One region of the Paenibacillus sp. ATY16 genome, then DNA from elsewhere that is predicted to be linked to it. Evidence: riboswitches for the same ligand, from Rfam matches in the RefSeq annotation. Region 1 holds a riboswitch; the other holds the start of a gene.
What was found. Region 1 has a riboswitch for FMN ahead of ribD (bifunctional diaminohydroxyphosphoribosylaminopyrimidine deaminase/5-amino-6-(5-phosphoribosylamino)uracil reductase RibD). Riboswitches for the same ligand answer to the same signal wherever they lie in the genome.

Region 1 (15,463 bases):
CCGTTGTAAACCGCCTTTTGTCTGTTAATAAAACGCAGATGCTTGCGGATTTGCTGCTTGCTGAGCGCTCTATACAGCGGCAGCACGCGGTCGAGACTGCAGATGACGAGCGATGTGCCGATCATGACCAGCAGCGTGATAAACCACCATGAATCGTATGTATGAGACAAGCCTAGCTTATAATAAATCTTGCCGGGCAGCCCGTAGGTTTCCTCGTAATACACGGAAGGCTTGAAATTGTTCAGGAAGGACCCTTCCTGCGGGTAGATCGTACCCAGCATAGCCGTTACCAGCGTAATTACGATTAAGTAAACGGCGATTTTGACGGACGAGAAGAAATTCCAAATTTTATCGATCGGGTTCGGATTGCTCTTCTGCGACCGGCGAGCAACACCGTCGTAACGCATTTCAAGAGGGGCATCATTCTCTGCGTCTTCCATGAGCGGCTTGCCGCAGCTCTCGCACAAGACCGTTCCAACCGCATTCTGATGCCCGCATTCGCATTTCGTGTTATGTAGCGATAACACCGTGAAACCTCCTAGTCAGCTTTACTGCAGCAGTTTGTCTACACGGGAATCGATGTCCTGCTCGCTCATCCCGCCTACAAATACATCCTGAATGGTCCCGTCCGGCTTGACAAAAAAGGTTGTCGGGTAGGATTCCAGCCCGTATTTCCGCTCCGTCTTTCGGTTCACGTCGCGCAATATCGGATAACTCAGGTCAAATCTGCGCACGAAGTTGTTAACCGTAAGCGTATCTTCGCTTAGGTTGATCGCAAGCACCTCAAGACCCGAGTCCTTCCATTTCTCGAACTGGCGCTCGAATTCCGGCATTTCCTTCACGCAAGGCGGGCAGAAGCTCCCCCAGAAGTTAATGACAACGGCCTTGCCTTTATAATCGGAAAGATTGTGCGTATTGCCCTGCAAATTGGCCAGCGTAAACTCGGGCGGCTGTTCCCCGATCTTCGGGATCCCTTCGTCTCTAGCGGCGAATAGGGTATTGCCAATGGCATATCCGCCTACAACTAGCACGGCAAGCAGAATGACAATTTGCACCGTTTTTCGATACTTGCCCATTCCCGTCCCATCACCTACATTTCACCATTGATGTCAGCTAATAATACACTCATTATAACGAAAAATGGGCGGCAATAACCGCTGCCGCCGTTTACTTTTTATGAACTTTATGTGTCTTGCGAGCCTGGTCCCGAAGCTCCTTAACCTCAACCGGAGTAAGGTGTCTGAACTGTCCTCTGGCTAGCGTGCGAAGCCCAAGTTCGCCGAATTTCACGCGTCTCAGCTTCAGAACCGGATGCTTGATCGCATCAAACATGCGGCGCACCTGACGGTTGCGTCCCTCGTAGATGGTAATGCGGATGGTCGACATATTTTTCTCTTCGTCGATATCCTGATATTCGACCTCCGCTGGCGCCGTCATGCCATCCTCCAGCATAACGCCCTTCTTCAGCTGATCCAGAAGCGATCCGTGCGGTACGCCTTTTACGGTTGCGTAATAGGTCTTAGGCACGTGATGACTCGGATGCGTAAGGAGGTTAGCGAACTCCCCGTCATTCGTAAGAAGCAGCAGTCCTTCCGTATCGTAATCCAAACGTCCGACCGGATACACGCGCTCTCTGATGCCGGGCAAAAAATCAGCCACCACTTTGCGCCCTTGCGGATCCTTGGCGCTTGTGATGACACCTCTTGGTTTGTTCAGCATCAAATAAATTTTTTTCTCGCTGCGGATCGGCTTGCCATTCACCGTAATTTCATCCGTTGCCGGATCCGCTTTTACTCCGAGCGTCGTCACTTTCTCGCCATTGACCTCAACGGCACCGGCAAGAATAAGCTCTTCGCATTTTCGACGGGATGCGACGCCCGCTTGCGCTAATATTTTCTGTAAACGTTCCAATGCTTTCACCTCAACCTCCATCATAACGATATGGGAGGGAAAGCACAAGCGCGAGCTACTTGAATATGTACATGCAGATCATAATTGCGGCCAAAAATCCGACTAAATCCGAGAATAAGCCCACTTTTAACGCGTATTTGGTCTTGCGGATGCCAATGGCGCCAAAATAAACCGTCAGCACGTAAAGGGTTGTATCCGTGCTGCCTTGAATCGTGGACGCAATGCGGCCAATCATGGAATCCGGTCCATGCGTGGCGATAAGATCGGCCGTAAATGCAAGCGAGCCCGCTCCCGTAAGCGGCCGCAAAATGCCTAGCGGCAAAACTTCCGTCGGAATGCTGAGCCAATCAAACAACGGACGCACGGCGCCAAGCATCAAATCCATGGCGCCAGACGCGCGGAACATACTGATGGCTACCATCATGCCAACCAAGGAGGGAATGATGTTAATGGCCGTGCCAAAGCCGTCTTTTGCGCCTTCTACAAAGGTTTCGTATACAGGGACTTTCCGGAATGCCGCATATAAAGGAATAAATACGATAATGGCGGGAATAAGCCAAGCTGAAACGCGGGTAAACCACTCAAACACGATCGCCACCTCCCTTAACCGTCGAGACGGCCGATATCGGAGGATCCATGGCGGTATGAGCCGGCAATGCCTTGCCGGATGTTTTACCCGAGGTGTATTGTTTATTTGCCGGAGGCGGTCCCGACCTCCTGCGGTACCATCGGTCCGCAAGAATAGCGGCGCCTGTCGCAACAAAGGTTGCCGCAAGCGTCGTACCAACGATCTCCGCAGGATTAGCCGAACCGTAATTCATCCGGATTGCAATTAAAGTAGTAGGAACAAGCGTAATGCTGGATGTATTTAACGCAAGAAGCGTGCACATAGCGGGCGTTGCCGTCTCTTGATCCGGATTAAGCTTTTGCAGCTCCTGCATGGCTTTAATCCCCATTGGCGTGGCGGCGTTGCCTAATCCGAACAGATTAGCGCTTAGGTTGCTCATGATATAGCCCATTGCCGGATGATTGGCCGGAACGTCCGGAAATAACCAGCGTACAACCGGACTCAACAGCTTGGCCATTTTTTTCAGCACCCCTGCATCCTCCGCAATCCGCATCATCCCCAGCCAGAATACCATAATGCTGATTAACCCGAAGCTGATGGTCACCCCGGATTTGGCGCCATCGAATGCCGCCTGCGTCACCGCATCAATCCGTCCGTTAACAGCCGCCACAACCACGCTTACAACAATAAAAAACAACCATATCCAGTTCACCATAATTGGCTTACCTCCCCCGATTAGCCAAGCGTAAACGGCTGCAATAAGCAGCATTCGTTTCGCGTGCGAAATACAAGCCGCGTAAATAGCCTATATTTCAAAATAGTGCACCGATAACAGCAGTTATCGAATGTATGAAGCTTTCATGCCCTCTGGAAGCTTTTTTGTAATCGAGAAGCAATGCGGCATCCGACATCGGCTTACGTTCGGGCAGGCTCATTCTCGTGCTTCCGATATCGTAAACGGGAATGGATCCGATTTTCTTATCGTTTAAATACCATTCAAGCGCACCGCGTTCCCCAAGCTTATAGTTCATCGTTGCCATATCAAGAACGACCAGCCGGGATTGCAGACTGCCCCGCTCCTCTTCGGCTAACGGATAATAAAAGGAATTACCAACGGCTAACGGATACCCGGCAATCGATTGACCTTTGCTTGCCACTTCCATCAGCGGATAATGTTTAAAGCCCCAGTCTAGCATCTGACTGTGATCTACCCAGTCATCGCGGTCATTCAGAGTAACGGCAGCCAGCTGCTGTCCGTTACGTGTCGCCGAGCTGACCAGACAGCGCAGCGCTTTTTTGGTATATCCGGTTTTAACGCCATCCGCACCCTCATACATCGCCAGCATTTTGTTTTTGTTCGTCCAGCTGTATTGCCACTTCTCATGAGGATTCGGGACGCTTTTGACCTTGGTGCTCACGATTTCGGCAAATACGGGATTACGGAGCGCGTATGCCGTCAGCTTGGCAAGGTCATTGGCGGATGAGTAATGTCCTTCTGCATCCAGACCATGCGGGTTTTTGAATTGGGTATTCGTCAAACCAAGCATTTCGGCTTTCTCGTTCATGAGATGGACAAAACCTTCCTCCGAGCCTCCAACATGCTCGGCGATTGCCGTCGCCGCATCATTGCCTGAACGCAGCATAAGACCGTATAGCATATTGAGAAGGGTCATTTCCTCGCCCAGCTGCAGATAAATGGAAGAGCCTTCTTTGCCAACCGCTCTGTTGCTTGTCTTCACTTGATCCGACAGCTTGCCATGCTCGATCGCAACAATCGCCGTCATGATTTTGGTCAGACTGGCAATTCGCATCGATTGGTCTCCATTCTCGCTGTAAAGAATTCTACCCGATTTCACATCAACCAGCGCCGAGGCTTTCGCGCTTGTGCGATACGGATTCGGCGCCGCATGCACGGATGCCGTAAAGCTTGTCCCCCAAATCAAACTTGCCGCCCATAAGGCGATTCCTATTCGGCGAAGCTGTCTTCCTATCACGTCTTTCGCTGCTCCTTTCCTATCGTCAGCCCTCACCTTGTACAGTATATGCTTAGAAGGGGCAAATTAAGACATGCCCTAAAACGAAAAACTGCCCTTGCGGGCAGTTTCCCTAGATGAGGGTGTCGTTACCATCTGTGATATAGTCATGATGTTCATGTTTGTTGGCTGATGTCCTGAACATATGCTGCACTTTATCGAATACGACAGGAGCCGAATCGATAATGCGCTCCATCAGATGCGTTTGGTTATCAAGCGGTACAATCTTCACGCCATGCGTGCCAACCACAAGGAAGGCAATTGGGGTAATCGAGACGCCTCCGCCGCTGCCGCCGCCAAACGGACCCGCAACCCCTGCATTATGATGGTTGTGGCCATCGGATGAAGACGAAGAGTGATCATGCGAAGCTGAACCGTCGAAGCGGATATCGCTGCCGCCAGCCACGAAGCCGAAGCCAACCTTGGAGATCGGCATAATAATGCTACCGTCAGGCGTTTGAACAGGATCGCCGACGATCGTGTTAACGTCGACCATCTCTTTGATATTTTCCATTGCGGTCTGCATGAGGCCTTGAATCGGATGTTCTGGCATTGTGACTCCTCCTGAAGTGAATTTGTGTTTGTGCGTAAAGGATGAGGACTCGCCTACACTTTTGGTATTCTGCTCATTCCGGTAACGGACTATGTATGAAACCAACCGTCTGTCTTGAATTAGCCCTAAGCGTTTTATGCTTTAAACAGTAAGCTTCGCCAAGCCTGAACGCCTTCTTTTGCATTTCTGAGGCGAACAAGGAGGTGCAAGCCTGCCATGATGGCATTGCCCAATCCAATTTTGGCGATACAATTCCATTCCGTTCGGAAGCAAGCCTGCGCATACACGGGCTGCACATCCACTCTCGGCTCGGCCCTCAGCTTCACGAATTGGGATAACACGCCCAAGGTCGTTGTTTTGACCGACCAGAGCGCACCCGTTGCCATTGCTGTCCACATCGCATCTCCCGTGCCTACGGCAGTCGACCACTTCCACTCTTCCAGCCTGATCTTCGCTAACGTTTGTTTGGCCCAATGAGAGAGATTGTACGTCAATGCAGCGGCTCGTTTATATTTCTCGATTCCAACCATTACGCGGTGAGTGTCAATTTCATCGTGCTTCTCGTCCTTGCTGCTCATGCCGATGCTTGTACCCATTAAATGCTCATGCAGACGGATCGCCTTGCCGCTGAAATCAATCGAGCGAATCTTCAGCTTATAGCGCAATAATCCGAAGAGCGCCTTGAAATTGATCTCGATGTCGTCATTTTCCCCATCGCGTCTCATCTCTCCCTGGATCGTAACCGGCGATACCAAGGCAATGAGAAGGAAAAGCACAATAATGAGACCGGCCGCGAGTACCCAAATATACGGATAACCGATCATTCCATGCTTCCTCCAGCTTTATGAAAAATAGGTTACTTGTAGTATGGCTTGGCTACCGGATTTAATGCACCCCCTCAGAATACAAGGCTGTCACAGTAAATCTGGTAATGTTCTAGATTGATAGACAAAAAAATAAACCGTACAGATTAATCTGTACGGTTTATTTAAAGAACGATTATTTAAACGCCGGCACGATTGCGCCCGCATATTTGTCTTCGATAAATTTCTTCACATCCGGGGATTGCAGCGCCGCAGCCAGCTTCTTCATGGCATCGGAATCTTTGTTGTCCGGACGGGCAACCAGAATATTTACGTATGGAGAATCGCTGCCTTCGATGAAGATTGCATCCTTCGTAGGAACAAGATCCGCTTCAAGCGCAAAGTTGGAGTTGATCAGAGCAAGATCGACTTCGCCCAGAACGCGCGGAAGAGTAGCGGCTTCTACCTCGGTAATTTTCAGGTTTTTCGGATTTTCGGTAATGTCGTGAACGGTTGCGGATACGCCAACGCCGTCTTTCAGCTTGATCACATTATTAGCGGCAAGCAGCTGAAGCGCGCGGCCGCCGTTGGTCGGGTCATTCGGAATAACCACTTTAGCGCCGTCTTTCAGTTCATCCGCGCTTTTGATTTTTTTGGAATAAGCGCCCATTGGCTCAATATGCACGCCCGCAACGCTTACAAGGTTGTAACCTTTGTCTTTGTTGAATTGGTCAAGGTACGGCGTATGCTGGAAGAAGTTTGCGTCCAGTTCTTTCTCGTACAGTTGCGTATTCGGCTGAATATAGTCGTTGAATTCCACGACTTCAAGATTAATGCCTTGTTCCTTCAAGGCAGGCTTGATGAAATTAAGAATTTCAGCGTGCGGTACCGGCGTTGCGCCAACCTTCAGGGTTACTTCTTTTACTTCATTGCCGCCATTGCCGGCAGAAGTGTTGTTCGTGCCGTTCTCTTCTTTCTTAGCGCCGCATGCGGATAACGCGATGACAAGCGTAAGGGCAAGCAGGATAAAACCAAATTTCTTCATTTCCCTTTCCTCCATCTTCTGTATGTTGCTTCTATGATGTCCACCTTACTTCCGGCTGAACCGGCGAACCAAATGGTCGCCTGCCATCTGCAGGAGTTGAACCAAAAAAATAAGCATTAGAACCGTAACAATCATAACGCTCAGCTGGAATCTTTGATAACCGTAACGCAAGGCCAAGTCACCTAGACCGCCGCCGCCAATAACGCCGGCCATCGCCGTATAAGATACAAGCGTAACGGCCGTAATCGTAATTCCCGCCAGCAAGCCCGGTCTTGCTTCAAGCAGAAGGACGCGTCTGACGATATCCCATCTGGAAGCGCCCATTGCCTGCGCTGCCTCGATAACGCCCTTGTCCACCTCGCGGAGAGACGTTTCCACCAATCTGGCGAAAAACGGCGCTGCCGCAACGACAAGCGGCGGAATCGTGCCCTGTACTCCTAACGTCGTACCGGTCAGCAGCTTTGTAAACGGCATGATCAGAATCATTAGAATGACAAAAGGTACCGATCGCAGAATATTTACAACAAGCGATAATAATCCATACACGACAGGCTGTTCCAGTAGCTGCTTTCTGGAGGTCAGGAAAAGGATGATCCCGATTAACAAACCGAGAATGACGGTAAATAGCAGCGAAGCGCCAATCATCGTCAAGGTGTCTTTGGTTGCCGGCCAAATATCTTCCCAGCGCACCTGGCTCCAGTCAATGTTCTGCTTCAGCATCATTTCAAATCACCTACTTCCAGCCCTTTCGCCCGAAGCTCGTCGAGCACCCTGTCAATTTCACCGTCATTGCCGATAAATTCGATGACCAGCTGCCCATAAGGCGTATTTTTCATGCGGGAGACGGTTCCCTGCAGGATCGTAAATTGAACCGAGGTCGATTTGACTGCGTTAAACAGCAGCGGCTCGTACGTAATCTCGCCAACGTAGTTGATTTTGATAAGACGGCCGCTCCTCGTGTTAATAAGCTCGCGCGGATCGAAGGAGTCCGCAATCTGGCTGACGAAATCCTTCGTAATCGAATGCTGCGGCTTCAGGAAGACATCGAGGACATCCCCCATCTCGACGATCTCGCCGCCGTCAATAACGGCAACGCGGTCGCAGATTGCGCGGATGACATGCATCTCGTGCGTTATGAGCAGAATCGTGATGCCCAGCTTTTGATTAATGTCCATCAGAAGCGACAGAATCGCGTTTGTCGTCTGCGGATCAAGCGCCGAGGTAGCCTCGTCGCACAGCAGTACATCCGGGTTGTTCGCCAGCGCTCTGGCGATCCCCACGCGCTGCTTCTGACCGCCCGAAAGCTGCGCCGGATATTTATCCGCATGCTGCTCCAGCCCTACAAGCTTAAGCAGCTCGTCGACTCGTTGTTTAACGGCTGTTCTTGGCAGCTTCGCAAGCTCAAGCGGAAACGCGACGTTATCGCGCACAGTCGCCATCGACAAGAGATTAAAGTGCTGAAATATCATTCCGATTCGACGGCGTTCCTTCTGCAGCTGCGTGGACGACAGCCGGGTCAGCTCCACTTCGCCTACCTTCACCGTCCCCGACGTCGGGCGCTCAAGCAAATTCACGCAGCGGAGCAAAGTGCTCTTGCCTGCCCCGGAATGTCCGATAATGCCGAATATTTCACCTTTATGAATGGTCAGGCTTATATTTTTAACAGCTTCCACGCTATTTCCGTAAGTTTTTCTTATGTCCAGAAGCTCAATCAGTGGTATTACCTCCTGCTATCCATCGTATGCCATTACAGCTAGAATCCCCTGATCAAACAGGTTCATCCTTTCCTTTAAAAAAAGGACAACCGCCATTATAACCAACTTTCAACGCAATTGTCACTAGATAAAAAAGTAAAAAAGTCCGTTATCCCGCTTCAGCGGGAAATAACGGACCAATTGTTCAACATTTCGACCATTCTTTAGGAAAACCTGACAATCCGGTTATTCCTTGTCGTCATGAACCGGAATAAACTCGTCAATCGTTGTTTGGCGTTCGCCCAGACGCTCGAACAGCATTTGCGTCTGATCCTCGAGCGCCTCTTCGATATCGACTTGTTTAGGCTCCGGCAAGGCTTTAATATTCGGCAATCCAAAATAATCCAGGAATGATTTCGTGGTTCCGTATAAAATCGGCCTGCCGATTGCCTCGGCCCGCCCGACCTCCTCAATTAAATCCTTGGACACAAGCGATTGAATCGCCCGGTCGCTCTTGACGCCCCGGATCTCCTCAATATCGATACGGGTTATCGGCTGGCGATAGGCCACAATAGATAAGGTCTCAAGCGCAGCCTGCGACAGCTGGGAACGCGTAGGCGTATACGCCATGCGTTCAAAGTAGGCGGCATGGTCCGGATTCGTAGTCATCCGGTACGCCCCGGCTACCTCCGTTACCTGCACCCCGCGCTGCTCGCGAGCCAGATCCCTGTGAAGGTCGTACACAAGATCCGCTGCCAGATCAGCCTCAAGCTGCAAAATATCGGCTAACTGCCGTTTGTTTAGTCCTTCGTCGCCCGCCATGAATAACAGGCCTTCAATAATCGATTTCAACTTCGGATAATCCATTGTCCGCCGCTTCTCCTCTCCAATGAATGACGATGTCATCAAACAGCTGATGCTGGAAGCAGCGAATATGTTTCATCTTCATCAGCTCCAGAATAGCAAGGAACGTCACAACAACCTCATGCTTGTTCATATTCTCGCGGATCAGACGGGAGAACCGTACGGTCTCGAACTGCTTCAGAACCTCAACAATGTCCCGAATCCGGTCCTTAACCGAGATTTCATCCCTCTGCACGGTTGCCACGATATTGCGTCGCGCCGCTCTGCGCAGCGCCCGCTGGAATGCGGCAATCAGATCGGATATATGCAAGCCCTCGAGCGGATTGACGATCTCTTCTTTCATATACGGCGTCATATCATCCGGCTCTCGGGAATAAATAAGGCTGCGCTCCAGTTCCTTCTCCCGAAGCTGCTCTGCAATTTGCTTGAATTTACGATATTCGACCAGCTTCTGAATAAGCTCGTCCCTCGGATCAAGGCCGTCATCCGGCCACTCTTCATAGAAATCCTCGAACACGGGAGGTTTGGGCAGCAGCTGATTGCTCTTGATGGCCAGCAGCGTAGCGGCCATAACAAGGAACTCGCTTGTCAGCTCCAGCTCCAATTCCTTCATCGCATTTAAATAATCCATGTATTGATCCGTTATTTCACTAATCGAAATCTCGTGGATGTCGATTTCTGACTTATCGATAAGATGAAGCAGCAAATCGAGCGGTCCTTCAAAGGATTCCAACTTGTAGTGCATCGTCACTTCTTACGATCCCCCTGCCATGCGCAAATGGCTGACGTCCTATAACAAGTAACGCAGCATAATTTGAGCTATTACTCTAATTATGCAGTAATTTCGACAAATTTGCCATCTCTATTGCAGAAACAGCCGCTTCATAGCCTTTATTTCCCGCTTTTGTGCCCGCACGCTCAATGGCTTGCTCGATCGAATCCACCGTCAATACGCCAAAAATCGTTGGCACGCCTGTTTTCAGGGCAATTGCGGCAACGCCTTTTGCGGCTTCGTTGCACACGTAGTCAAAGTGCGGAGTTGATCCCCGGATAACGGCGCCAAGCGTAATAACGGCATCGTATTTTCCGCTTTCCGCCATTTTTTGCGCGATAAGAGGAATTTCGAATGCGCCCGGCACCCAAGCGATATCCACGTCGTTATCTTGCGCGCCATGGCGCTTGAATCCGTCAAGCGCACCGCTGAGCAGCTTACCCGAGATAAATTCGTTAAAACGTCCTACAACTACCCCAAATCGAAGTCCTTCCGATACTACGCTTGCTTCAAATACGTTTGGCATGTTAAGCCCTCCTGATCATTATGTTTAATATTTTAGCTTGCTTTATTTCTTGCCGCCTTCGCGAATTTCAATCGGTACCCGTTCCACGATCTCGATTCCGTGACCCTCAAGGCCTCTGATCTTGCGCGGGTTATTCGTGAGCAGGCGCATTTGGCGGACACCCAGGTCACGCAAAATTTGAGCACCTACGCCGTAATCGCGAAGATCCATCTTGGGCTTAACCTCTTCTTTGTCCGCGCCTTGGTCAAGCTGGGCATAATTTTTCAGCTTGTTCACGAGTCCTTGACTGTCCTGGCGCATATAAAGAAGAATGCCGCTGCCTTCCTCATTGATTTGTTCCAGCGCCGACTGCAGCTGCGGGCCGCATTGGCAGCGGTGCGAATGGAAAACGTCCCCCGTCAGGCATTCCGAATGGACGCGGACAAGCACCGGCTTATCAGAAGCAATCTTGCCTTTGACAAACGCGATATGCTCTTTGCCGTCTGCCTGATTGGAGAAGGCAATTGCCCGGAAGTTTCCGAAGTCCGTTGGCATGTCAACCTCTACGATGCGGTCGACAAGCTTTTCCATGGCGTTGCGGTAAGCAATCATTCCTTGGATGGTAATCAGCTTCAGGTTATGCTTCTCCTTGAAAGTGATAAGATCCGGAAGGCGGGCCATCGTCCCGTCCTCTTTGATTATCTCGCAAATGACTGCAGCGGGCTCCGAGCCGCACATGCGCGCGAGATCGATACCGGCTTCCGTATGGCCCGCACGGCGGATGACGCCGCCATCCTTCGCAACCAGCGGGAAAATATGTCCCGGCTTGCGGAAATCCGTTGCTTTCGTCGCCGGGTCAATCAACGCTTTAACCGTCTGCGAGCGCTCGTAAGCCGAGATGCCCGTCGTCGTGGAAACGTGATCCACGGATACCGTAAAAGCCGTGCCGTGATAGTCCGTATTATGCTGAACCATCGGCGGCAGATCAAGCTGCTCGGCGCGCTCCCGCGTAATAGGGACGCAGACCAAGCCGCGTGCTTCCGTAATCATGAAATTAATAACTTCCGGCGACGCGGTCTCCGCCAGGGCAATTAAATCTCCCTCATTCTCGCGGTCCTCGTCGTCCACTACGATAATCGGCTTGCCGGCCTTCAAATCCTCCAGCGCGGCTTCCATCGAGTCAAACAGATCTTCTTGCAGTTCCAACTCTTGTCTATTCATCAATTTCCCTCCCTGCTATCCGGTTACCCTCGTATTTACAAAAAACCATTTTCGCTTAAAAAAGCTGCGCTGAGCTTTGATTCGGTCCGCCCGGAAGAACCCGGTCTGCCGGAGGGTTTGTAATGCAGCAGATGATCGACGTATTTGCCGATGACATCGCATTCGATATTAACCGAATCGCCGGCTTTCTTGTTCATCAGCGCGGTTTCTCCCAACGTATGCGGGATCACCGATACCGAGAAGCCAGTGGCATTGGTACCGACTACCGTTAGGCTGATTCCGTCAATCGTAATAGAGCCCTTCGGAATGACATACCTCATCATTTCGTCGTCAGACAGCCGTATGGCGAATACAACCGCGTTCGCATCCGTCTCCCGGCCGGTGATCACGCCAACCCCGTCGACATGCCCCTGCACGATGTGACCGCCGAACCGCCCCCCGGCCATCATCGCCCGCTCCAGATTCACGTCCTGGCCCGGGCGGAGCTGATGCAGATTGGACTTCCGGTAGGTTTCCGGCATCACGTCCGCGTCAAACGATGTCCGGTCGAAGGCAATGACGGTTAAACACACGCCGTTTACGGAAATGCTGTCGCCAAGGGCAACGCCTTCCGTAACCTTGGAAGCTTCTACCGTCAGAACCATCGCTTCGCCTTGCTTCTTAACCCGTCTTAAAGTGCCAACTTCCTCAATCAGGCCGGTAAACACGGGCACTCCCCCAATCTATTCATTACCGTATACCGGATATCCCGATATGCAAATATCTTCTCCTGCCATTTCCACCTTCACATTGTCCAGTTCAATGGCCTGCGACATTTTCTCGAACCCGGCGAACGTAAAGGTGCCGGGGGAGTCAAAGCCGCCGATAATCTTGGTTGCCATGTAGATCATGATCTTATCGATTAGTCCGGCTTCCAGCATGGCGCCGTTAAGCTTGCCGCCGCCCTCCAGAAGGATCGAACCAATCTCCAGCTCGCCAAGCTTGCGCATCGCTTCAGCCAGATCGACTTGCTCGCCGTCACCGCATCGGATGACCTCAACGCCGGCTTCGGTGAGCGCCTTCTCGCGAGCCGGATCAGCTTTCGAAGAAGCTAGTACAATCGTGCGGGTTAAGCCGTCCGTCACTACCCTTGCGTCCTGCGGTAGCCGAAGCTTGCTGTCCACGATAATCCGAACCGGATGTATCGCCGGAACAGCCGCGCGGGTCGTAAGCTGAGGATCATCCGCCAGCAAAGTTCCGATGCCCACCATAATCGCCTCGTGCTGGTGGCGCAGCGTATGCACCTGTTCGCGAGCGGCTGATCCCGTAATCCAGCGGCTGTCTCCCGTATGGGAAGCGATTTTCCCATCCAGCGTGCTTGCCGTCTTCAGCGTTACGTAAGGCAGCCGGGACGTAATGTACTTGTTGAATTTCTCGTTCATGCTCCGGGATTGCTCTTCTAACAGTCCAACCTCTACCTCGATGCCTTCCTCCCGGAGACGCGCGATCCCTCTGCCCGCAACCTGCGGATTGGGATCCGTGGTCGCCACAACGACGCGGGCAGCCTTCGCATTGATAATCCGCTCGCAGCATGGCGGCGTTTTGCCGTAATGGCTGCACGGCTCTAGCGTTACATACACCGTGGCCCCTTCCGCTTCGTCGCCGGCCATCTGCAGCGCATGCACCTCCGCGTGACCTGTTCCCCGCTTAAGGTGGGTACCAACGCCAATAATGCGTCCATCCTTCACAACGACGCAGCCGACAACCGGATTAATGCCGGTCTGACCGGAGGCTTTGGCGGCTAGCTCAAGAGCAAGATTCATATAATACGAATCGTTTAAAATTTCCATAAATGCAAAAACACCCCCATTAGCCAGCTTAGCCAACGGGGGTGGGAAAAATAACCATTAAATGCTTGCAAAAAGAAACGGTTCAAACGCAAACGATGTTGCCGTCCCAATAGGGAACCGCAAATGTTTCGCGGAAGAAATATAAGCCCAGTATAAAAATATAAAGAATATATACTTTCTTATATTTCAAACAAACCTATCTCACTTGTGAAAATAAGCACAAGAAAAATAAGCATGAACGCTCAGACGCAATCGCATCAAATGTGTCCCCTTCTCCCATCCAGACTATACTGTCGGTCCCGGATTTGCACCAGGTCCACCGTTCCTCCCCACGCAATGCGATGAATCGCTCTTGCCTGGGATGGCCCGGGTCACGGACTGACGAGTAAGCGCCGCACGCAGGTGATTCCTGTTGTGCAAGCGCCGCTCGATCACCGCCGGTTGGGATTTTCACCCTGCCCCGAAGGTAAGCCACAAACTATAAATTTGTTAGTATCTTAACATTAAACTTCGTAAACTTCAACCTTTTGCATTTTATCGCGTCCTTTGAACGCGTCAACATGCTCCATGCCTTTAGCAACTTTGCCGAAAACGGTATGTTGGCCGTCAAGATGAGGCTGCGGCTGATAGCAGATGTAGAATTGGCTTCCGCCTGTGTTGCGGCCCGCGTGTGCCATAGCGAGAGTACCGCGTTCATGCTTGTTCGGGTTGATCTCGCAGTTGATGGTGTAGCCTGGACCGCCAGTGCCTGTGCCGTTAGGGCAGCCGCCTTGCGCAACGAAACCAGGGATAACGCGGTGGAATACCACGCCGTTATAGAAGCCTTCGTTTGCAAGTTTTTCGAAGTTTGCTACCGTATTTGGAGCATCTTGGTCGAACAGATCGAGAATAACCTCTGCGCCGTTCTCAAGTGTGATTTTTGCTTGTTTAGCCATGTCTAACATCTACCTTTCTATGTCGAATAAGACTACGTTACCAAAAATCTCCCTCACTTAGCAAGCGATTTGAGAAGTCTTGCCGGAATTACGTCGTTGCCGACGATATTTTCAAGCGATTCGCGCTGCACGACGAGGTCGGATTGGCCGTCTTTTACGAAGACAACGGCAGGACGGCGGAAACGGTTGTAATTGCTCGCCATCGAGTAGTTATAAGCTCCCGTGCAGGAAACGGCAAGCAAATCGCCCGTTACCGCTTTGGGCAGCTCGAGGTCGATGATAAGCTTGTCGCCGCTCTCGCAAGCTTTGCCCGCGATTGTAACGGTTTCCGCATTCGCTTCGTTCGCGCGGTTCGCCAGAATCGCTTCGTACTGGGATTGATACAGAGCCGGACGCGGGTTATCCATCATGCCGCCGTCCACCGCGATATATTTGCGTACGCCCGGAATGTCTTTCATAGTGCCTACGGTATACAGCGTTGTGCCTGCATCCCCAACGATGCTGCGGCCCGGCTCAACCCAAATCTCGGGCAGCGGGAAGTTTGCGGCCGAAAAATTCGAAATAACCGAGTCGGTAATGGCAGCCACATATTGGGCTACAGGAAGCGGAGTGTCGCCTTCCACGTAACGGATGCCAAAGCCGCCGCCAAGATTGATCACCTTGAAGGTTAGTCCCAGCTCGTCGCGGATTTGTACCGCGAAAGCTACAACCTTGTCTACCGCCATGCGGA
Region 2 (15,463 bases), on a different contig from region 1:
CTTGAAGCTTGGATCACTCTTATGAATGTAGCTGCTCTCCGCCAGCAAATTACGCTGTTTAAGCGCTGTACGCGCAGCTTGGTAAGATAAAGACAACCCGCTGGGAAAAGGCTGTGCCTGCCCCACTCCATAATGAAACCGCCCGTGAATCGACTTTACGATCCCTTCCGTTATGAGAGTCAGTAAAGCTTCCCATTCTGCCAGCCGGTCCCAGAGCAAAATGATAATCTCATGGTCGCTGTTCCAATACCGGAAGGCGAAGCCGCCATTTTTTTGCTTTAATATCTCGTTGCACACATTAATCAGGCAGAAAGTAAGCAGATCCCGGTTGCCGTCAAACTTCCGGGAGATCTGTGGTTCAAGCATTCCCGTGCTAAGAATAATGACTTGGCATTGCTCAACGTCTTCCAGCCCGAACTCATCTTTGAGCACGGCAGGTACATTCACTTGCCCGCCAGCCCCGGCTTCGCTGATCATCGTCGAGAACAGCTTATCCCGGTACACCGGCTTAATTTGGTTGATTTCGATGCTGCGCTGCTGATCAAGCCTGCGGGCCTGATCCTCCTGCTCCCAGCTCTGCTTCGCTTTCTGTAGAGCCTCCATCAGCTGCTCCGGGTCAATCGGCTTCAGCAAATAATCCTGACCGCCGTATTTCATCGAGCTGCGCACCAGATGGAAATCGTCGTAGCCGCTGATGACGATCGTTTTGCTTTTTCGCCCCTGCTCTTTCATCCAGGCCAGCAGCTCTACCCCATCCCGGTTCGGCATTCGCATATCGGTAATGACAATTTCCGGCTGGATATTCCCCAGCACTTCAATGGCGGAATCGCCGTTATCGGCTTCGTAAATTTCATTGATTCCGAGCTGCTCCCAATCAATCAGCAGCTTAACCGCTTCGCGCACATGCTGTTCATCGTCTACAATGAGTATTTTCATGCTCGTTCCTCCAGCTCTTGCACAGGTATTCGCAGGGTCACGGTAAATCCGCCCGCAGGCGAAGAGTCAATGCTCATTTCCGCTTCCTCGTTGTAATATAGCTTCAGCCTCATCCAGACGTTGCTGATGCCGATGCTCTTCTGCTCCTCGAGCAGCGCTCCGGTGGAACGGAATAACAGCTGTCGCAGCTCCCGCAGCTTATCCGGATCCATCCCGCTTCCGTTATCCTCAATCCGGATCGTCAGCCAGCTTCCGTCGTCGGTAACTTCCGAGAACAACCGAAGAACGCCGCTGCGCCCCGAGTTCTCATAGCCATGTTTGAAATAGTTCTCGACAAGCGGCTGCAGCAGCATTTTGGGCACCTGTACCGACAGAGAGGCCGGATCAATCTCGTAATGCACCGTCAGCTGTTCGTTGAATCTTTGCTGCTGCAGCTCAAGATACGCCTTCGCATGATTCAGCTCCATCGAGAAAGGCACAATGGACTCGCTCGTGTTCATGTTGTATCTCATCATTTTCGCAATCGAAGTGATAAGCGTGTATACCTTTGGCGCCCCGGCATGAAGAGCCAGCGTCCCGATCGACTGCAGGGCATTGTACAGAAAATGCGGATTGATCTGCGCCTGCATCGCTCTCAGCTGATTCGTCTTATTGGCAATTTCCAGCCGGTATTCGCTGTTGATCAAGTCCCGTATCGTCTGAATCATCGTATTGAATCGCCTTGCCAATATGCCGATCTCGTCCTTCCGGTCAACCGGCACCACAACGTTGAAATTCCCGGACTGCACTTGGTTGATATGCCCGATAAGCCGCTTGATCGGCTTCGTGAACTGGTAGCTGACAAGGAAGCTTGCGATAACCGCGAGCACCATAAAGATCGCGATAACCGACGTATTTATCGTCCGGATCGCCGTTGCGCTCTCGTACAAATACGAGTACGGAAGCTGCTTCACCACGACCCAGTCCATGTAATTGGTACTGAGTGTATCATAAATGACGATGCCGGAAAAAGACTGATCTTTCCATTTGATCACGCCGTTATCCTGCTTGGAAGCAAGAACCTGATTCGTCCATTTCAGCTGGTCCTGGTCTTCCTGCCCGTTCACCGAGCACACGAAATTGCGGCTCCGGTCGATAATATACAGCTGCTCTTCGGAAGACATCGTCAGTTGCCGGCAGATCTGGTTCAGCTCATCCGATTGAACGTCCATCGACAAATAACCGATCACTTCGTCGCTAGGAGTCCGGATAATCGGGCGCCGCAAAGTGAAAACGCTTTCCTCTTTGACGGCATGACTCCAATCCAAATTATAATGCGCGCTTGTATGCGTAGCCTCCACAAACGGCTTCGGATTCGAGCCATGCTCCGTTGGCCATTCCAGCGGTTGATTAATCCCTCTTCGGAAAAACCCGCGAGCCATCAGATACGTCAGCTTGCCATCCCCGATCTGCAGCTGGATTTGATGAATCCCGTTTGTAGACTGATAAATATTCAGCATATGGGCGTAAATCTGCAAATTATTTTTCTCGTCGAACATCGGTACGTTTACGTTTGGCGACTGCCCACGTTCGATCAAGGCATACAGCGAATTGGACTTGTTAATGTTCAAGTACACGTCAAGCGAGCTCTCGTTGATCTTGTCCATATAGCCCAGAATGTTGTTTTTGCCAAGCGCCAGCAGGTTCTGATTCTCGTGAATCGACTGCTGCGTCACCTTATCCTTGATGTAATAATTCGAGATAATCATCGATACCGTAATCGGAATAATCGTGACGGCGAGCAAGAGCGCCATCAGCTTCCGGTTAATACTCGTTGCGAACGCAAACATGACGTCCTACCTCCAGGTCAATATATTACACCTAACCCATCATATCTATCGGTGGTTCAAATTTCAATAACTGTTTATAGTCTAGCTATGCACCGATACTTAAAGCCGCATTACGAAGGGGGACTCCAATTGAACTTACGAAAAAGATCAAACGAATGGATACAGCAGCTTGTATTTGTCGGACCGGGCATGATCGTCTTCACGATTATCGTGCTTATTCCGTTCCTGCTTGGCTTCTACTTTTCCTTCACGGAGTGGAATGGCCTGGATCTAGACAAAGCGAAATGGATCGGCATGGATAATCTCCACCGCATCTTTACGAACGACGACAAATTTTGGGCATCCTTTAAATTTACGCTGAAGTTTACGGTCGTGACCGTAGTCGTGACCAATATTCTGGCTCTTATCCTGGGGCTTCTGTTAACCCGGCCCATGCGGGGACGCAATACGCTCCGTACGATTTTCTTCCTGCCTAACATGATTGGCGGTATTCTTCTCGGTTACATCTGGCAGTTTATTTTCACCAAAGGCTTCAAAACCATCGGCGAAATGACGGGCTGGCACTTCTTCGAGCTTCCATGGCTCGGCACGCCGGAGACCGGCTTCTGGGGACTCGTTATCGTCTTCGTCTGGCAGACAACCGGCTACATGATGGTTATTTACATCGCGGCGATCGTTGGGGTACCGAAGGACTTGATGGAAGCCGCAACGATTGACGGAGCGACCTACTTCCAAACCGTCCGCAAGGTGATCATGCCGCTTGTTATGCCGGCCATTACGGTCTGCTTGTTCCTGACGACATCCGGCGCGTTCAAAATGTTCGACCTGAACCTTTCGCTTACCAAAGGCGGTCCGGGTACTTCCACCCAATCGCTTGCTTATAACATTTATGCCGAGGCGCTGGTCAACAACCGTTACGGGCTAGGCACCGCCAAAGCCATGCTGTTCTTCTTTGCAGTCTCCATTATTGCCGTCACGCAAGTGTGGCTGACCAAACGGAAGGAGGTAGAAGCGTAAATGACAGCTTCCCGTTCCCGGCTTTGGGCCGTTGCAGCTGCAGCTACCCTGCTCGCTCTGCTTTTCATTGCTCCTTTTTACTTCGTCCTTGTCAATTCGGTAAAAGCGCTTGGCGAGATTATGGTGGACGCCGCCTCGTTCCCGGACAAGTACCTGTTCTCGAATTACTCGAAGGTATGGGATATTATTAAATTCCCGAAAGCTTTGCTGAACTCGGTCCTGATCACCGGCATCAGCGTGACTGGCATCGTAATCATCAGCGCCATGACGGGCTACCGGCTTGTCCGCAAGCCAACCGTCTTTAACAAAATCCTGTTCACGGCATTTATCTCGGCCATGATCATTCCGTTCCAGTCGGTTATGCTTCAGCTGGTACGCGTAACAAGCTTCCTGGAGCTTAGGGCCAACATGTTCGGCATTGTCGTCTGTTATCTCGGCTTTGGCTTATCGCTTTCGGTCTTCCTGTTCCACGGCTTTATCAAAAGCGTCCCGCTTGAGATCGAAGAAGCGGCGGTAGTGGACGGCTGCTCGCCGTATGGCGTGTTCTGGAAAATCGTGTTCCCGCTGCTTCGCCCGATTATCGTAACGGTTATTATCCTTAACGGCTTGTGGATCTGGAACGACTACCTGCTGCCGGTGCTGATCATCGGTTCGAACAAGGATCTCACGACAATCCCGCTTGCGATTACCCGCTTCTTCGGGCAATATACGAAGCAATGGGATCTGGCTCTTGCCGGTCTTACTATGGGGATTATGCCGATCATCGTCATGTTCCTGATGCTGCAAAAGCATATTATCGAGGGAATCTCTTCGGGATCGCTCAAAGGGTGAAATCAATATTTTGCACTTTTCACGACAAAAACGTCTGTGTTTCTTGGCTTTCAGCTTCCATATAATCAAACTTGTAAAGAGAACCGCTAAAGCTTGACAAACCATGGGGAGGTTAACGAAATGAAAAAGCTTTCTATTCTTCTCGCTGCAGCAATCCTGACATTGACCGCTGCCGGCTGCGGTAACAACAGCAACAATGGCAATAACTCGGGCTCAGAAGCAAGCAACAAGCCTTCTGAATCCGCCAATGCGACATCGGAGGCTTCTACGGCTCCTAAGAAAGACGTTAAAATCAAAGTATTCCAATTCAAAGTGGAAATTGCCGACGCGCTTAACCGCATGGCGGAAGAATATGAGAAAGAGACCGGCGTTAAAGTCGAAGTCGAAACGCATGGCGGCGGCGAAGACTACAATGCCCTGCTGAAGGCTGAAATCGCTTCCGGCTCCGAACCGGAGATCTTTAACTCCGAAGGTTATGCAGCGCTTGAAGCTTACTATGACCGTGCGACGGACTTGTCCGGCGAGCCTTGGGCGAAAGACGTCATCCCTGCTGCTGCAGGACCTGCTCAAGTAGACGGCAAGCTGCTCGGCATGCCGATGAACATCGAGGGCTACGGCATTTTCTATAACAAGGACTTGTTCGAAAAAGCCGGCATCACTACCCTTCCTAAGACATTGACTGAGCTTGAGGACGCAGCGAAAAAACTGCAAGCAGCAGGCATTACGCCGTTCTCGACAACAAACGAATGGTGGTCGATCGGTCATCACACCATCAACGTTGGTCTTGCCGAACAGCCGGATCCAATCGCCTTCATCAACGGAACAAAAGACGGCAGCGCAAACTTCAAAGACAATGATGTATTCAAGAAATGGATTAACTACGTTGACGTTGTGTTCAAATACAGCCAGAAAGACAAGCTGACAACCGACTATGCGACGCAGGTTGCGAACTTCGCATCCGGCAAAGCAGCAATGATTCAACAAGGTAACTGGATCCAAGGCGACGTGGACAAAGTAGCGAAGCTGAACGTTGGCCTGCTCCCTATTCCGATTGACGACAGCGGCAATGCTCATATCTACACGGGTCCCGCAAACTTCTGGATCGTAAACAGCAAATCCAAAAACGCCGAAGAAGCGAAAAAATTCCTGGACTGGATGGTTACTTCGGACACAGGCAAATCGTACCTGACAAAAGAATTCAAATTCATCCCCGCCCTCACTTCCATCAAGCCTACAGCGGATGAAATCGGTCAAATGGGCGTTGCCGTATCCGAGCAAGCAGCAACTGCCGGCGGCTGGCATTGGGGCCGTTACCCTGACGGCGTGCCGCAAGGCTGGGGCGCTGCCATGCAGGAGTACCAAGGCGGATCGATTGATAAAGACCAGCTCTTCGACAAGCTGGAAAAAGCGATTCAAGATATCGTAGCGAAGTAGGCGAAGAACAGGTGGTCTTGAGAAGTCCCAAGCGGACTTTTCGAGGCCGCTTTCTTTTTTGGGCCTACCGGAATTTTGAATTTGTTTGGGGAAAGGCTATAATGGGACTATCTGTATATCGAACGTAAGGAGACTAGCGGATGCAAAATGTAAAAATCTTTTCCGGTTCCTCGAACCGCCCGCTCGCGGAAGAGCTATGCCGAAAACTTGACGTTCCTCTTGGAGACATTGAAATCTCCAGACTGGCAAGCGGAGAAATCAGTCTGCGTTACATAGAGTCGATTCGCTCGGCCCATGTTTATATCATTCAATCCTTGTCTCATCCGGTGAATGAGCATCTTGTTGAACTTATGATTATGATTGATGCGGCCAAACGGGCCTCCGCAAAAACAATCAATATCATCATGCCTTATTACGGTTATGCCCGTCAGGAACGGAAATCCGCTCCGCGCGAGCCGATTTCCGCCAAGCTGGTTGCCGATGTCCTGACGACCGTTGGCGCCGACCGTCTCATTACGGTTGACCTGCATGCCGATCCGATTCAGGGCTTTTTCGAAATTCCGGTCGATCATATTACCGCCCTTGATTTGATCACCGATTATTTGAAGAGCAAAAACATTAAAAACCCTGTCGTTGTCTCGCCGGATGCCGGACGCGCAACGACCGCGGAGAAGCTTGCCAACTACATGGACTGTCCGTTCGCGATTATGATCAAGAACCGCCCTGCCCACAATACGTCGAAAATTACGCATATTATCGGCGAAGTCGAAGGCATGACGCCGATTATTATCGAGGATTTGATCGATACGGGCGGCACCATTATCAAGGTTGTGGAAGCCTTGAACAAACGCGGTGCCAACGATGCTTATATCTGCGCCACTCACGGCCTGTTCTCGGAGAACGCGCTCGAGAAGCTGACGCATCCTTTCATTAAAGAGGTCGTGATTACGGACACGATAGCGATTGACCCGAACCATTCGGAGAAGTTTGTTGTTCTGCCAATGGCGGATCTGCTGGCGAATGCTTTGCGTATCATTAATAATGGCGGATCGATAAACCGGTTGTTTAAGACGAAGCAGATGTGATATTAAAAGGCATGCTTCAGGATGGGGATTACGGAAAAGTATCGCCTTGCGGCTGCTGTTGGTCTCGTGGGATTCTGAATGAATTTGATTAGGTGTATTCCCACGAAACCAAAGGCAGACGCTCCGCTCCTCCAGGCGATACATTTCCTCCACCCCACCTTTCGCACGCACCTTTAACTTCACAAACGCTTCGTCACACCTGTTTATCGGGTGTGGGAGTGGGAATAAAACAAGAGCCCCGGAATTGGATCCGGGGCTCTTTGTTGCCTCACCAGGCTTACATAGCCCGATAGAGGCCGTACTTTTTAAGGCTGTCGCGGATTGGTTTGGTATCCTCGGCCAAGCCGCCGTCGCCGCCGTTAAGGGCGAGATCGACCTGCCAGGCGGTCAAGTCGGCAACGTTCATGGACTCCATTTCCTCTAGGCTGAAGAAGCCCGCGCCGTCTACCTCCACGCCGTCCGGACGAGGCTCGCCGTCGATGTATTCCATTTCGAATGTTATGTAGACGTCATGCACCGAATGCGGCCGGTCGCGAATGCCGATAATTTTGGACACGATCGCGCGGACGCCCGTTTCTTCCCATACCTCGCGGGCAACCGAACCTCTAATCTGCTCGAACTGTTCAATGTAGCCGCCCGGCGTTGTCCAATAGCCTTTTCCCGGTTCATGGGCACGGCGGACCAGAAGTACCTTGTTATCCTTCACGACGCATGCTCCTACGCCGATGCTGTAATTACCCCAGTGAACGAAGCTGCAGCTTGGGCAAGCCTTGCGATCCTCCCCGCCAATCTCCCTTACTTCCAGCTTATCTCCACAAGCCATGCAAAAATTAATATTTTCCATGTGGAATTTCCCCCTCCGGCAAAATGGCAAACAATATAGAGATCATTATACCTTAGCTTTGCGGACAATGGCCCTAATTTTTTATGTGAAACTAATGTACTTTTCAGCTTTGTTTAATCTTGGGAGAACATAATAACCATACTCCCTATTTGATATAGCTTGTCTCTTGGGCCCGTATCCCGAATGCGGGCCACTTTTTTATTCTAAGACAAAAAGGACCGGTACAGAACCGGTCCTTTTCTTCGTTTATTATTCAAATGGATAACGCAGTCCCCATTGCCCGCGGATTTCGTCCATGATCCGCATAAGCTGCAGGGTTTCGTCCAGCGAAATAACCTCGCTCTCAAGCTTGCCTTCACGGAGGTATTGTCCTGCCGCTTCGGCCTCATACACGTAACCGAGCGTCGTACGGTCATCCGAGAAGGTTTCTTCCGTACCGTCCGAGGCAACAAGCGTTGCGGACTTGGCATTAAAGAAGGAAGGAATCTTAATGGAGCCTTCCGTCCCCATTATGTAAGCATCGCTGCCCGAGTTCAGACGGATGGCCGAGCTCAGCAAAGCGGTCTGACCGCCTTCATAAGAGAGCAGGATGCTGTTCTCTTCGTCTACGCCAGTCTCGCCAAGATGAGCGGTGCTAAGAATCTGCTTCGGTTTTGCCCCAAATAACATGGAAGCGAAGGAGAGCGGATAAATGCCGACATCCAGCAGCGCGCCGCCAGCCAAAGCCGGTTTAAATAAACGTCCTTCCGGATTAACTCCGGTGCGGAAGCCAAAGTCTGCCTTAAGCAGCCGAACATCGCCGATACGGCCCTCTTCGATCCACTCACGGACCTTGCGGATGACGGGCAGGAACCGCGTCCACATCGCTTCCATCAAGAAGATGCGGTTTTCTCTTGCGTATTGCACAACTTCCTCTGCTTCTTTTACATTGACCGTAAAAGGCTTCTCGCATAATACCGCTTTGCCTGCGCGAAGACATTGCAGAACATGTTCCTTATGGGACGGGTGAGGAGTCGCGACATAAATAATGTCGATCTCGGCATCGTTCACCAGCTCCTCGTAGCTTCCATATGCGCGTTTCCCGCCGAATTTTCCGGCGAACTCAGCCGCCTTCTCAAGGGAGCGAGAGCCTACCGCTCTAAGCTCCGCATCCTGTGCAAAAGCCAAATCGCGGGCGAATTGGGATGCAATCCAGCCTGCGCCGAGAATGCCCCATTTGATCGTTCTATTCTCCATTATTTCCTACACCTCCAACCGCAGTATATCAGCAATCGACTCGATATGAAAGCGGTTTACGCAGATATGTCCGCGCTTAATTTTGCTGCCTGGAGATGAAAAATAAAGTAAACCAGATAAACACAAAACCTGTAATCTGCGCGCTAGTGATCACTTGGCCGAATACCGTCCAGTTCAGGAGAACGCCCACCATCGGGAAGCTCAGCTCGGCGATTGTCGCATATGAAGCTTTGATCTTGCTTAAACCTTTATAGTAGACAAGCAGGCTGACCAGCCCCGGAAGCAAAGCCTGAAGCAGCAGATTGACGATAACGGCTACCGGATCCGTTCCTTCCGCCAGCTTCCATGCTGCTCCCTCCGACCAAGTAATCACAAGCAGCAGCGGCAATGCCATCATAAATCGCAGGGAGGTAACCGTCTCGTATTTCATGCTGCCAAGCAGATAACGCCCCATAACCGTCGATCCGCCCCATAGGGCGGCCGCGCCCAGCGACAGCAGGCTGCCAACCTGGACAAATTCATGGACATGCCCAAAAGGAAGCGTAAAGCCAAAGGTCAGCAAATAGGTTCCGACAATGGCGAGACCGAGCAACGGTCCGATTTTTTTGGGCAGAAGCTCTTTCAATAGGATCCTAGCCATCACAATCGCAAAGAGAGGCTGCAGCTTCTGCAGCAGCAGAACCGCGTTAGGATTGCCGTGAACGAGGCCTTGCGTGAATAGAATCGTTGCCAGCGCCGAGCCGCCCCACGAGACAAACAGCAATGCGCCAAGCTGGCGGAGACGGACTCCGCGAAGATCCGCACGGAACTTCCATAACACCGGAGCTGCTGCGATGAACAAAATGATATGCTCCAGCAGCACAATTTGAGTAGAAGTTAATGTTTTCAGCAAAATAATGCGGAATACCGGATCCACGCCCCACAGCGCGGCTCCAAGGACAACCAGCCAAAACTCCGGACGAACGGGAGATTTGGTACGAATAAGTGGTGATGCGGTGACATTGTTCATAATAGGTACCCTTTCTGAATACAGGACGGAGCAAGCGTTACGGCTGCGCCTTCGGCTAGAAGAACGGCAGACGGTTACGCTATGCAATAAAAAGCCCCGATCCGCTTGGTTCCGCGAATCGGGGCCAACTCAAATAAACATGCGTTTGGGCGGTTTCCCGTCTACTGCAGGCTTACTTAAGCGATCTTCTATCATCCGGACTATACCGTCGGCCTTGGAGTTGCACCAAGTCAGTCCCCTTGCTGTTTGTCAGCTCAGGGAGTCGCGGGCTTTGCTATCCTCTGCCAAGCAGGGAATCACGTTTACCGCCGGTCAGGAGTTTCACCCTGCCCCGAAGATCCTTATTCCATTAAATTTTTTAAATGATTGGATTGAGTATAACGCTGTTTTTCCGAGTTGTCTAGTATGAATAGTAAGATTTATCAATCGTTTAACTACACTTTTACTTGCAGGGCTTCCCGGACAAGCGGCGCAACTTCCTTCGCCAGCAGTCGGATGGAAGACTCCACCTGGGGGGCAGGCATGCCGCCAATGTCCATCTGGGCCATAAAGCGGGAATATCCAAACAGCTTATGCTGGGCGATAATCTTCTCCGCAATCAGCTCCGGACTTCCGATCGCAAGCGCCCCCGCCAGCTTCTCGAAATCCTCCCGCGAGAGCGGCGTTCCGTTCTCCTTGCCGCCCATGAACTGGGAATAGTATACCGAATAACCGGCGTAAAATTCATCCAGCGCCTGCTCGGTAGTCTTCGCAACATAACAGTGACCGGTAATCGCCACCCTCAGCTCTTCTTCCCGGTAGCCTGCCGCGATGCCCGCTTCCTTGTAGCAGTCTACAAGATGCTTGTATTTCGACGGTTCTCCGCCGAGCAGCGCAAGTGCCATCCCTGCCCCCTGCCGACCGGCCAGAGCCGCGCTTTCCGCCGTACTGCCCACGCCGACCCAGAGCGGGATTGCCGGCTGCGCCGGACGCGGTGCAATTTCCGCATCCTCCAAAGGACTGCGAAGACGGCCGCTCCATGTAACCCGTTCCGACAGATTAAGCTGTCTCATTAATTCCAGCTTCTCGGCGAACAATTCTTTATAGTCATCCAGCTCAAAGCCAAAGAGCGGGAACGATTCGATATAAGCACCGCGGCCTGCGATAATTTCCGCACGGCCGTCAGAGATGAGGTCCAGCGTCGCAAAATCCTCGAATACCCGTACCGGGTCCGCAGTCCCTAGTACCGTAGTCGCGCTTGTAAGCCGAATGCGGGAGGTCGCCTGAGCAATTGCGGCAAGTACAACCGGTGGCGAGGATAAAGCAAAGTCCAAGCGGTGATGCTCGCCTACTCCAAATACGTCAATACCCGCTTCATCCGCAACTTTGGCTGCCCGGATAATCTCCTTCATTCGTTCTCCCGCGTTCTTGAGCCCGCCCGTACGGGGATCAACCGCAAGATCGCCTAATGTGTATATGCCAAACTCAAAATTCCCGTCATTCCCTGATGAACCCATCCGTATGTCCTCCTCAGCAATGCCATCGTGATCTAATAGTCTAATGATTGACATTGCTTCCATTCCTATTCATGTACGTAAAGTAAGTAGTATACGTATAGTAAGTGAAGTCTCTAGTAAGTAATTGTGCCTAATTCTAAAGCATACGTCAAGCTTCCCTGCAAAAAAAGAAGGTTTTCATTTATAACACGGCGATAGTACTGCTGCTAAGCTCGAACAGAATACCATTTTACAGTCTTTTTTAAACCCGTGGACAAAGAAATGGAAGGCTTCCACTGCACTTCATTTTGAAGCCTCGCAATATCAGCCCTTACGACAACCGGCTCTTCCGGCCGTTCATCGCCAAATCTAATATTTGCTTCGCTTCCGATAAGGCTGCCTATCATTCTGACCATCCGCTCCAGCTGAACGGGCTGTCCGCTAGCGATATTTACCGTTCCCTCACATCGGCTTTCGAATAAAGCCACCAATGCGTCCGCCGCATCTTGGATATATAAATAATCCCGGTACAGACTGCCTTGCCGGCAATAAGCTTCTTGCTTGTTCAACAAGGAAGTAATCATGGATGCCACCAATCTTTTACCGGGATCAGCTGGGCCGTACAAATGAAACAGTCTAGCCCATGCGCTGCTAAAGCCCGCTATTCGCGCATAGGATTCCAGCCAGATCCGCAAGCTGTTCTTGCAGGCTGCGTAAGCATGGGCATATGAATCGGGGGATTCCGTTTCCGACAATACCCCTTCTCCCCATACATACTCCGCGCCCGTTCCGGCTGCAACCACGCGCTTGCCGCCGCATTCGACAAACTGATGAATAAGCGCCATGCTGCATCTTGTCCATTCGTAATTGGTCAAGGACCTGTAACATTCCGGAGGAACGGCGTCCCAAGCAAGATGGAATAACGAATCTGGCTTTACCTTCAAGATAAAACGTGCCGCCTCATCTGCGTTCAGCAGATTAACCTGATGCCAATTCCCGCCTAACGCAAGCGGAGCTGTTCGGTAAGCGGCATGTACCTCGTATCCTTTTGCCAGCAGCGAAGCGATAACGTACCGGCCAATCCAGCCGGTTGCGCCGGTTACGGCTACCTTATGCGACAATCGTCAAACCTCCCCTCCAATCTGAAGCAAGCAACCTAAATCTAACGTAATCTCAACGACCTGAATTCCGGGATACGGCGCATATCCTCCGTTATAGCGGCAAGAGCTAAATAGTTGGTTTCTAGTTCATGCAGATTAAATAGATGATGGCTGCCCATGTTGCTCTTCAAAGCATCTTCCGGAATCGTGGGACCAATCTGCAATTTCCTTGCAATCATGGCATGATTCCAGGGACTGAACGAGAATTTCATAATAAAAGCCGGAATCAGAAGCACCTCGTAAGATTTAATCGTCCAATGCCTGCCTGCCGTGTATCCGCCGCTTCTGTATTTATGAATAAATCTTCCGTTATACAAGGCTTGAGGATCCGCCGGGAATAAGCCGTGATAGCGTTGTTTGACCAGCGGCTGCGCATAGATAGGATCCGTATAGTAACCTAGAGGATCAACCATCGTAATCGTCCTCACCGAATACATTTTACCGCCAAGCGAATCCAGGACCTGAAATAGTTGAATGCCGTATCGGCTGACGAGAAATTCCGTTATATTCAGCACGATTTTCCAGCCGGATACACCCTTCTCGATATCCATTACTTCCTTGTCGACTTTAACGGCATGAAAGTCCGGGACGCTGGAATCCCTTAACTCCCAGTGAGGAGCTAGCTTCCGAATAATGTCCGCGGATCTGTCCGTTGACCCTCGGTTAATCATAATGCCATAGTCAAATAAGGGAACATGATGCATCAGCCACCAGGGCAGCAAATATTCCTCATTGTAAAAGTGAGAAATAAGCGTCGCCATCCGTTTCACCCCCTTATTGACTCTTTAAATCTGTAAGGATACTTTATCTACTATTATATGAAAGACGGCTGGAAGGGTTCATGACAGGTAGGTCTCGAGAATCAGACCAAGTAATTTGAGGCATGAATATTTTTCGATTGACGTAAACGGTTGCATGAATTATAGTGAAAACGAGCCAAATATATAACAAGCCTTTTGGCATGTTACTAGTTCGACTAGGCATGAGCCAAGGAGAGTATCCGCCCGAATGACGGCGGTGTCTTTTCTTGGTTTTTTTGTGCTCATAATGGGGAATTTACTACCGAGAGGAGGGATTGACGTGGGACTTACGGGACAACTTCGGATCGACCGGATCGTTGGCAACAATGTCATCCTGACGATGGAGCCGAATTCATCGAGGGAATACGTGCTGTTTGGCAAGGGCATTGGCTTCTCATGCAAAGGCCAGAAGTTTATCGATGCCGAAGACCCACGAATCGAGAAGCGGTACCGGCTTGACGACCGGGATAAAGCTCTGCATTACCATTCACTCTTGGAGGAATTGGACCCGGAAGTGGTTCAAATCTCCGAGCAGATCATTGACGAGATTCGGGAACGGCTGGGAACGCCCGTCGATCCGAAAGTGTATTTCGCCTTACCGAGCCATATCCAGTTTGTCGTCTACCGGTTAAGAAACGGCATGGAAATCGTCAATCCTTTCCTGTACGAAACGAAGATGTGTTATCCCCAGGAGTTCAAGATCGCGGCCAAGGCAGCCAAGATGATCAGCGAGAAATTCGACGTCACTATCCCTGAAGATGAAGTCGGCTTTCTAACGTATCACGTGTATTCGGCAGCAGGGTCCGTTACCGCGGGACAGATGGTTCAGCTGACGGAGCTGATGAACGAGATCGTAGAGAGGATCGAAGGCTGGCGGGAAGCGCCAATGTCCAAGAAGAGCTCGGATTATGCCCGGCTGATTATGCATTTGCGTTATATGATGGAACGTATTTTGCAGAATAAGGAATCTGAAAATCCGTTCTCCGCAGAGATTAAAGACAAAATACCTACCGAGCATCGCAAGGCGGAGTTAATTGCGAAGATGATTGGAGAAAGACTAAACGTCAAGGTCTCCACCGACGAGATCGGTTATCTCGCGATGCATTTGTACCGGCTGTTCCGTTCGGTGGATACAGAATGAACATAAACAGACAACAACATGGATAGCAAGGAGTAGATCATATGAAATGGTTTGGCAAAAAATCGAATTCCGTTAGTGTAGCCGCACCTCTTAGCGGCAAGCTTGTTCCGCTTAGCGAAGTGCCGGATGAAGCGTTCGCGCAAGGCTTAATGGGAGAAGGAGTTGCAATCGAGCCGGTGGAAGGCCGCGTCATCGCGCCGTTTGACGGCGTCGTGAGCCATTTGATCGACACGCATCACGCCTTGATCATTGAGCATTCGTCCGGACTGCAGCTGCTTATTCACGTTGGCATCAATACCGTTGCCTTAAACGGCGAAGGCTTTAAGGCGCTTGTGAAGACAGGCGATTCCTTCAAAGCGGGTCAAACCCTTCTCGAATGCGATCTGGATAAAATCCGCGATGCCGGTTATCCGGTCATAACGCCGATTATCGTAGCGAACGAAGACGGCGCGGAGAAAGTGGAATGCACCTTCAAAACCGTTAATGCCGGAGAACCGGATGCGATTAAGGTTGTTCTGAAAACCTAAACTATTTGACATGGAGTGAGATAAGATGCTCGCATTTTTGCAAAAGATCGGTAAATCTCTAATGCTTCCCGTCGCAGCTTTGCCTGCGGCAGCCCTCTTATTGCGTTTCGGCAACATCGATTACGTAAAGGATTTCGGA

Region 2: it holds a riboswitch for FMN, as region 1 does, so the genes downstream of both, CFI03_RS16450 (DMT family transporter) here and ribD (bifunctional diaminohydroxyphosphoribosylaminopyrimidine deaminase/5-amino-6-(5-phosphoribosylamino)uracil reductase RibD) in region 1, are expected to answer to the same signal.

Annotation. Positions count from the first base shown of each region.
Region 1 covers NZ_NMOK02000002.1:250,877-266,339, reverse strand. Annotated here, with positions in the region: gene resB (cytochrome c biogenesis protein ResB) at 1-527, opposite strand, end outside; gene CFI03_RS02075 (redoxin domain-containing protein) at 549-1,076, opposite strand; gene CFI03_RS02070 (pseudouridine synthase) at 1,168-1,911, opposite strand; gene CFI03_RS02065 (spore maturation protein) at 1,967-2,500, opposite strand; gene CFI03_RS02060 (nucleoside recognition domain-containing protein) at 2,493-3,194, opposite strand; gene CFI03_RS02055 (D-alanyl-D-alanine carboxypeptidase family protein) at 3,292-4,473, opposite strand; gene ytfJ (GerW family sporulation protein) at 4,586-5,065, opposite strand; gene CFI03_RS02045 (DUF2953 domain-containing protein) at 5,200-5,889, opposite strand; gene CFI03_RS02040 (MetQ/NlpA family ABC transporter substrate-binding protein) at 6,065-6,913, opposite strand; gene CFI03_RS02035 (methionine ABC transporter permease) at 6,959-7,636, opposite strand; gene CFI03_RS02030 (methionine ABC transporter ATP-binding protein) at 7,633-8,628, opposite strand; gene scpB (SMC-Scp complex subunit ScpB) at 8,854-9,474, opposite strand; gene CFI03_RS02020 (segregation and condensation protein A) at 9,443-10,222, opposite strand; gene ribH (6,7-dimethyl-8-ribityllumazine synthase) at 10,299-10,769, opposite strand; gene ribB (3,4-dihydroxy-2-butanone-4-phosphate synthase) at 10,812-11,969, opposite strand; gene ribE (riboflavin synthase) at 12,005-12,676, opposite strand; gene ribD (bifunctional diaminohydroxyphosphoribosylaminopyrimidine deaminase/5-amino-6-(5-phosphoribosylamino)uracil reductase RibD) at 12,692-13,798, opposite strand; FMN riboswitch at 14,063-14,270, opposite strand; gene CFI03_RS01995 (peptidylprolyl isomerase) at 14,302-14,733, opposite strand; gene lysA (diaminopimelate decarboxylase) at 14,787-15,463, opposite strand, start outside.
Region 2 covers NZ_NMOK02000025.1:77,741-93,203, forward strand. Annotated here, with positions in the region: gene CFI03_RS16410 (response regulator) at 1-936, opposite strand, end outside; gene CFI03_RS16415 (cache domain-containing sensor histidine kinase) at 933-2,765, opposite strand; gene CFI03_RS16420 (carbohydrate ABC transporter permease) at 2,895-3,782, shown strand; gene CFI03_RS16425 (carbohydrate ABC transporter permease) at 3,783-4,613, shown strand; gene CFI03_RS16430 (ABC transporter substrate-binding protein) at 4,734-6,047, shown strand; gene CFI03_RS16435 (ribose-phosphate diphosphokinase) at 6,188-7,132, shown strand; gene CFI03_RS16440 (NUDIX domain-containing protein) at 7,410-7,976, opposite strand; gene CFI03_RS16445 (Gfo/Idh/MocA family protein) at 8,226-9,212, opposite strand; gene CFI03_RS16450 (DMT family transporter) at 9,289-10,221, opposite strand; FMN riboswitch at 10,401-10,564, opposite strand; gene CFI03_RS16455 (LLM class flavin-dependent oxidoreductase) at 10,656-11,717, opposite strand; gene CFI03_RS16460 (NAD-dependent epimerase/dehydratase family protein) at 11,924-12,817, opposite strand; gene CFI03_RS16465 (glycosyltransferase family 2 protein) at 12,859-13,617, opposite strand; gene CFI03_RS16470 (PRD domain-containing protein) at 13,937-14,797, shown strand; gene CFI03_RS16475 (PTS sugar transporter subunit IIA) at 14,839-15,324, shown strand; gene nagE (N-acetylglucosamine-specific PTS transporter subunit IIBC) at 15,350-15,463, shown strand, end outside.